Regions from separate parts of the Vreelandella janggokensis genome, predicted to be linked through region 1. Evidence: predicted binding sites of a transcription regulator. Region 1 holds the regulator's gene; the other holds the start of a gene.
The links. Region 1 encodes LexA, which represses DNA repair genes until DNA is damaged. Its sites were predicted from a motif close to TACTGTNTANNTANACAGTA; they were not measured.

Region 2: a site for LexA is predicted at 2,200-2,219, ahead of QC816_RS03355 (LexA family protein). Genes of this name have one in related genera too.

The regions. Positions count from the first base shown of each region.
Region 1 covers NZ_JARWAJ010000006.1:192,615-196,623, forward strand. The annotation lists gene QC816_RS15965 (ribonuclease J) at 1-799, opposite strand, end outside; gene purU (formyltetrahydrofolate deformylase) at 1,061-1,915, shown strand; gene lexA (transcriptional repressor LexA) at 1,912-2,577, opposite strand; gene QC816_RS15980 (TetR/AcrR family transcriptional regulator) at 2,880-3,557, shown strand; gene QC816_RS15985 (L,D-transpeptidase family protein) at 3,535-4,009, shown strand, end outside.
Region 2 covers NZ_JARWAJ010000001.1:708,595-712,603, forward strand. The annotation lists gene QC816_RS03335 (ERF family protein) at 1-264, opposite strand, end outside; gene QC816_RS03340 (hypothetical protein) at 357-533, opposite strand; gene QC816_RS03345 (DUF932 domain-containing protein) at 684-1,652, opposite strand; gene QC816_RS03350 (hypothetical protein) at 1,743-2,081, opposite strand; gene QC816_RS03355 (LexA family protein) at 2,238-2,687, shown strand; gene QC816_RS03360 (Y-family DNA polymerase) at 2,684-3,961, shown strand.

The DNA.
Region 1 (4,009 bases):
CATCGGGCGGCAAATAACCCAGGTCATGGGCGGGCACGATGGCAGGAAAATCGTCCAGATAGCCGAGGCCGCGTGCGACACCCACCATGCGCTCCATCGAGCGCCCCATCAGGCTGACGCGCCGCCCGCACTGGTAGGCGGCACGGCCAATCGCCAACACCCGGGCGAGATTACTGGCAAAGCAGGAGACAATGATCCGGCCTTCGCAGTTGGCGAGCGTCTCGACCAGCGCTTTGGCGACATCGCCTTCGCTGCCTGAGTGGCCGGGTAGAGGGGCATTCGTGGAATCCCCCACTACCAAATCAACCGGCGCTAAGGCCTTGAATTGCGTCTGATCGATCGGCGCGCCGATAATTGGATCAGGGTCGAGCTTCCAATCGCCACTGTGCAATACACGATAGCGACCTGCCATGACCATCAGCGAGCAGCTCTCGGGTATCGAGTGTGGAACCGCCAGGAAGCGCAGGGTGAAAGGCCCGCTTTCCAATGCCTCACCTGGCTCGACCACATGAATGGCGGCGCTTGAGAGCTGATGTTCGGCAAACTTCAGGCGCAACAAGCCTGCCGCCAGCGGCGTTGCATAAATGGGGCATTGCCAGTGGGGCCAGAGCCAAGCGACCGCCCCAATGTGGTCTTCATGGCCGTGGGTGATGTAGAGCGCTTGCGGGGCAATGCCCAGGGCTTTGGGGGTTTCCAGGTTGGGCACCTGGAGTGGCGCATTGGGTAGATCCTGGCGAATCATCATGCCGCAATCCACGACGATCCAGTGATCTTCGTACCCATACAGCGTCAGGTTCATGCCAATTTCCCCGCAGCCGCCTAACGGCAAGAGGCGTAAGGGAGGGCGACGACGGGGACGAATATGAACGCGCGGTGGATGCATCAGATTAATAAAGCCTAGAAAGTAATTGGTTAACTATACGGGATGGGGCGGGCGGCTAACAATCACTGCCATTAAGGGCGGTGATTGCGAGCGCTTCATTCGGTACACTAGACGTTTGTTTAATGCCAGCGGACGGCCCGATCATCGTCGCCCGGCAAACCGTGAAGAGTAATGACTATGTCGCATTTTTATCGTTTGGTGGTGTCCTGCCCGGACCAGGTGGGGATCGTCGCGAAGGTATCGAGTTTTATCGCGGACCAGGGAGGGTCGATTACCGAGGCCAGCCAGCATTCCGATCTGGAAACCGGGCGTTTTTTCATGCGCTACGAAATATTGGCGGATTCGCTGGGTATGTCGGCAGAGGTATTACGTTCAGCCTTCGAGCCGGTGGCGGAGCGGTTTGACATGGACTGGGCGCTGGTCGATACCCGGAAACGGCAGCGGGTTGTCCTGATGGTTTCGCGAGAATCCCATTGCCTTGTCGATTTGCTTTACCGCTGGCAGGTGGGTGAGCTGGACTGCGATATCGTGGGTGTGATTTCCAACCATGACGACATGCGTTCGTTAACGGAATGGTACGGAATACCATATCACCATGTGCCGGTGGATCCGGCAGACAAGACTGCGGCCTTTGAGCAGGTGCAGGCGCATATTGATGATGCCCGGGCCGACAGTATCGTGCTGGCTCGCTACATGCAGATATTACCGCCAGCGTTGTGTGAACGATATGCGGGGCAGGTCATTAATATCCACCACAGTTTTCTGCCGTCTTTTGCTGGCGCCAAACCCTATCACCAAGCCTACCAGCGTGGCGTCAAGTTGATAGGGGCTACCTGCCATTACGTGACTCAGGAGTTGGATGCAGGGCCCATCATCGAGCAGGACATTCACCGGGTCAGCCACTGTCATACGCCGACCGATCTGGTACGTTTTGGCCGCGATGTTGAAAAAGCCGTCCTCGCGCGCGGTCTTCGCTGGCATCTGGAAGACCGCGTGCTGGTGCATGGCAACAAGACCATCGTGTTCAGCTAGCCGAGCGCCTGGCCATTGCCACCGCGAATAACGCCGACCCCAACCCCTTCGATATCAAGTGGTTGGGTGCGTAGGTCGATATGGATAGGGTCGAAGTCGGGGTTTTCAGCGATCAGGGTGACGTGATTCCCGTCGCGTTTGAAACGCTTGACGGTGACTTCGTCTTCCAGCCTGGCAACGACAATCTGGCCATCCCGAACGCGCTGGGTGCGGTGGACGGCGAGAAGGTCGCCTTCGAGGATGCCGACGTTCTGCATCGACAGCCCGCGAACGCGCAACAGATAATCTGCTCTGGGCGTGAAGTAGTCGGCGGGCAGCGGGCAGTAGCGATCAATATGCTCAGCGGCCAGGATAGGGCTACCCGCCGCGACTTCGCCAATGATGGGCAGGCCGTTGGCAGGGTCTGCGCCTGAGGCTGGCAGCACGTCTGGCGTTTCCTGGTGTTCCTGGTTGGGCAGGCGTATGCCGCGCGACGTATTGCGAATGATGCGAATGACGCCTTTACGCTCAAGTGCGCGTAAGTGTTCTTCTGCCGCATTGGGTGAACGGAACCCCAGTGCCTTGGCTATTTCAGCCCGGGTGGGCGGATAGCCGAGCTCAGCCATGGTCTTGACAATAAAGTCGAACACGTTTTGTTGACGAACAGTTAATGGCCGCGACATACCAGCCTCCAGATTGAATAAGTGAGCAAGACTGCGTTCCTGTTTACCTATCAGTATGTAGTCAACAGTCAGTATGTAGTTAACAGTATGTGGTTAAGTATACAGCATGTTCTCCTGTCCAGTATATAATGGGGGTAAGGCAGCTAACAAATTGATGTATATGAAGATGCAAAGCGGCGTTGGATAAGGGTTGGGTGTTCAGGTATACGTTGAGAGGTAACAAACGATAACGTAGTATCCTGGTTTGTTTAAAACATCCGTTTTTTATGGCCCGCTTTTTGGCCCGTCTTATGGAGAGCAGCATGGCTCAATCGGATACGGTGACCCGCATTCTGGATACTGCTGAAGTGCTTTTTGCAGAGCGCGGCTTTGCCGAAACCTCTTTACGCAACATCACCAGCAAGGCTCGGGTCAATCTTGCTGCGGTGAACTATCACTTCGGATCCAAGAAGGCGCTCATCCAGGCGGTGTTTGCTCGCTACCTGGATCCGTTTTCCCAACGTTTTCATGGCGCTCTGGACGAACTCGAAGCGCGCTACGAGGGTCGTGACATCCCCCTTGAAGTGCTCCTCGAAACCATGGCCACAACCGTGCTGACGGTGCCTGCCGAACGCAATAGCCTCAAAGTCTTCATGCGTTTGCTGGGGCTTGCGTACAGCCAGGCTCAGGGGCATTTACGACGCTACATCCAGCAGCAATACGGTGATGTGTTCAGCCGTTTCACCGAACTGGTTCGCCGTGCGACACCGGATCTGCCCGACGCTGAGCGCTTCTGGCGGCTACACTTTATGCTGGGTACCGTCATCTTTACGCTTTCGGGACTGGATGCGCTGCGCGATATTGCCGAAAAGGATTACCACCAGCATGTCTCGGTCCGCGACCTGGTTCGCCGACTGCGGCCGGTAGTGGTGGCGGCGATGAACGCGCCATTACCTGATGAGAAGGACATTGAGCACCATGCAGACACCGTCGCTCATTGAAATGCCGCCCCGCGAGGGGCTATGGCTGGAAATCAACGCCCAGTCGCAGAGCTTGCGCGTCTGGCAAGGCGATATGTGTCGCCATGAGTGTGAAATTTCTACCGGGCGCCAGGGCATGGGTAATCGGCAGGGCAGTGGGCAAACGCCGCTTGGCTGGCACTATATTCGTGCCGCCATTGGTACTGATGCCCCGGAAAACGCGGTCTTTAAAGGCCGCCGCTGGACGGGCGAAGTATTTGACGCCGAGCTGGCGGCGGCGTTTCCCGAGCGAGACTGGATTCTGACGCGCATTCTATGGCTGTGTGGCCTGGAACCGGGGATAAACCGCGGTGGTCAGGTCGACTCCCAGCGACGCTATATTTATCTGCACGGTACGCCGCCGAATGAGCCCATGGGTCAACCAGCCTCTCATGGATGCGTGCGGCTGCGTAATGCAGATCTTCTTTGGCTTT
Region 2 (4,009 bases), on a different contig from region 1:
CATCGCTGCCATGGCCGCGCTATAGGCCATCATGGCCTGGCGATCCATCACCCGCTCCTGCATCTGCAGTAAACGCTCCATCTTGTCGATATCCACGTCAGGGTTGAGAGCAGCCCGCTCGATCACCTGAATAATCGCAGTGCTGTCGGCGGTGGGGTGGGCCTCCAATGCGGCCGGTGTGTTGGTCGAGGCAGCGTCTGGCTGAATAGCTGATGACGATGCTTCGGGGTGATTGGAATTGATGACATGGGTGCGTTGTGCCATGGGGCACCTCCGGTTTTCTCAAATCGATACAGGGACAAACCAACGCCCGAGCATTGACGGCGTTGTGGTTGGATGAAGTGAAGCGGGTAAGGCTAGTCGTCCAGGTGATCGGCCAATGTCTCGGCGTCCAATGGCTCCAGGCGGACTTCCGCCCGGTAAAACTTCCCCTGGGCGCAGACGACGGTCTCGGCGTGATGTTTTTGATTGGCCAGGAGGGCTTCGGTCAGCTGGGTCAGCCCGGTTTCGACGGTGTGGGAAACAAATGTCATGGCAGTTCCTCGTAAGGTAAGCCCCACAGAAAAACGCCCAGCCTTGATGGGGCCGGGCGTTTATGCCGTGGAGGTGGTAAATGTCATTGGATAGGGAAGTGCGGAGGTCGGGTGATGTGGGCAATCGATGAAGCGACGTTGCGGTGCTGATTACGCCACCAGCGCAAGTGCGGCATCGAGCGCTTCCTGCTTTAGCTGTGCGCCTTGGCCGAACCACGCCGAGTCCATGCGGGTATCGTTGCTACGCGCCCGTTTCTCATGGTCGACATACTCGGTGACCGCATTGAGCAGGCCCCAGGCCGTGTCCTTGGCCGTGACCAGTTGCGAGCCCCGTCCTTCGCCGCTGTAAAGCTTCTGCACTTTATTAAGCGCCCGGTAGTTCGGCAGCTTGGAAGGATCGTCCATGGGCGTTTCGGCCCCGCAAATCACCGACTGCAGGTACTGCTGGGCTTCACGGCGGTTGATCTTGCGTTCCGACAGGGCCTTCATGCGGTACATGAAGTCATTCCACTGGGACACGGAAATCCCCAGCTGTCGCTTGACGGCCCGCGGGTCGAACTCGGACCGGTGGGGAACCTTCACCGCCTGCGATGTACCATCAACGGCGATCTGCAATGTGTTGTTGCACACCACCCGTACCGTGGTGGGCGTGGCCATGGTCGCCAGGGTGCCATCACACGAGGTGGCCAGCAGCAGATAGTCGTTCACTTCATCCTGGCCTTGCAGCGATGTGCTCAAGCCACTGCGCGCCAGGGCCCAGAACTTGCGACCACCCTTGAGCACCCCCGCAGTTTCCAGCTCATACCCCGCGTACTCGGTCAGGTCACGGTAAAACTCCAGGATCTCTTCCGGCTGCACCACCTTGTAGCGCTGCGATACCACGGAGAGCGGTGCCTTGTTGTCCGAACGGTAAAGCACCTTCTGCTCGGGGAAGGAATGAATGCTGCCCAGGTGACTTGCACCTTCGGCAATAAAGCGCACCGGGGCCTCTTCAATGTGCCAGTTCATACCGGCCTGTTGTTGCCAGACCTCCAGCGGTTGATGACGGGTCAGTTGCTGTCCCAGGCCATGCCAGGGGGTAGCGCCTACGTAAGCCATTTGTTCAACGAGATGTGCCATGAGTCATTCTCCAGACATAAAAAAAGCGCTGACACAGCTGCCAGCGCATGGGTGGGTGGTGAATAAGATGTATCGCCGAAAAGCGATGTATCAGCGTGCAGATGCCAGGGGCGGAAAGGGGTGACGAAAGATATGCCCGCACGACAGGCAGAGCCACGGGGTCCCTTCACTGGGCGGCAGCCATTGCGAGAAGAACAGGGCGGCTACCCTCGCCCCCGACTGGCCTCCGGCAATGGCGCCCATCATCGCGACGGGCAGTTTGGCGAGCGGAAAGCGCGAGCTGGCTATCGACAAAGGCCTCGTGACGGCGGCTGATCGCCAGGCACCGATCGCCCCGCCAATCAGGCAACTCCCCGTGGTGCCGATACGTTGAGCGGTATCAAGATTGAGCATGTGCGTTTCAGCACAGTTAAAGCAGGGTGGTGGCATAAGCGGCACTCCTATGGTCAGGGAAGCGATCCCTGTGGTGGGTTCATAGGAGTGATATAGATTTCAAAATAAGTGGCGTTGACCGTGTTGGTGTTGCGTCAACCGGCGTCTTTCTTGATACTGGCTATATATACAGTAATCGAGAGGCGCCTTACCATGTCATTGCCCGTTTCCCTGCTGGGCCGAGCAGACGCTGCGGCCCCGCCATGCCCGTTACCGCTCTATTCGAGTGCGGTGCGTGCCGGCTTTCCGTCTCCCGCCGATGATCACCTGGATACCGACCTGGACCTTCACCAGTATGTGGTGAAACGTCCGGCCGCGACCTACTTTGTGCGTTCCGAAGGGGATTCCATGACGGGTGACGGCATTCATCACGGTGACTTGCTGGTAGTGGACCGAAGCCTTGATGCGGTGCCAGGCCGGATTGTGGTGATCTGCGTGGACGGCGAACTGACCGTGAAACGACTGGAACGGGTTGGCCAGCGCACCTACCTCAAGGCAAGCAATCCCGCTTACCCTCCGATTCCGATTGATGGTCGAGAGTCCCATGTCTGGGGCGTCGTGACCCATGTTCTACATAGCCTGCCAGGGGCACCGCTGCAATGATGGCCCTGATCGACTGCAACAATTTCTATGTGTCCTGCGAGCGGGTCTTTAATCCGACACTGGAAGGTCGTCCGGTGGGCGTGCTCTCCAATAACGACGGGTGCGTGGTGGCCCGCTCCAACGAACTGAAAGCCCTTGGTGTCGAGATGGGCGCAGCGATGCACCTGCTGTCGCCCCAGATCCGTCGACAAGCTGTGTTGCTATCGAGTAATTACGCCTTGTACGGCGACATGTCCCGGCGCGTCACGGAAGTGCTTGGCGAGTTTTCTCCCCATGTCGAGGTGTACTCGATTGATGAGAGCTTCGTGGGCTTTCAGGGTTTTGATCCCGACGCGCTGGAGCAGTACGGGCAAACGTTGCGAGAGACCGTTAAACAATGGACCGGCATTCCGGTCTCGGTGGGTTTTGCACCATCGCGCGTCCTGGCCAAGGTCGCCAACCATGCCGCCAAGAAACATCCCGCCTACCGGGAGCAGGGCGTGTGCAAGCTCATGGCTGACAGTATCGACACCCAGGCGCTGTTGAAGCAGTTGCCAGTCATGGAGCTATGGGGCGTGGCTCGCCGCACCGGCGAGCGCCTGCGGGTCATGGGGATTGAAACAGCGTGGGATCTACGCGAAGCCGATCCCAAGCACATACGGCGGCATTTCAGCGTCGTACAGGAACGCATCGTGTGGGAGCTGAGGGGGCAACCGGTGATACAGCTGGACGACATGAGCGAACCCAAACAACAGATCATGGTATCGCGTTCGTTCGGACGACTGACCAATAACCCGCATGATCTACGCGAAGCGCTTAGACAGCATGCTGCCAGGGCCGGTGAGAAGCTTCGCAAGCAAGGCAGCGTGACCAGTGCCGTCATGGTCTTCATCCGTACCAATCCCTTCCGCAACGACTTACCGCAATATACCAACCGCGTCGTCATCTCCCTGGAACGACCCACCGACGACAACCGAGAAATCACGGCCGCCGCAGTACAGGGCTTGCGTGGGCTATGGCGTAAGGGCTACGCCTACCAAAAAGCCGGCCTGATGTTGCTCGACCTTTCCCCCAAGGCCAACCGCCAGCTCACCCTTGCCGAGACCCCACAAACAGAAGCGGATGCACAGCGCAGCGAACGCCTGATGACCACGGTTGATAAGCTCAATCGGGAGTTTGGTCGGGGCACCATACAGATGGGCCTGCCCCGTAAAGGTAATGCCTGGGCGCTGCGAAGCGAACGGCGCACGCCGCGCTACACGACTCAATGGAATGAATTGCTGGCTGTTAAGTAAGAGGGCTACTAGTCGGAGTACTTTTCCGAGCCGGGGGGAATCAGGGCG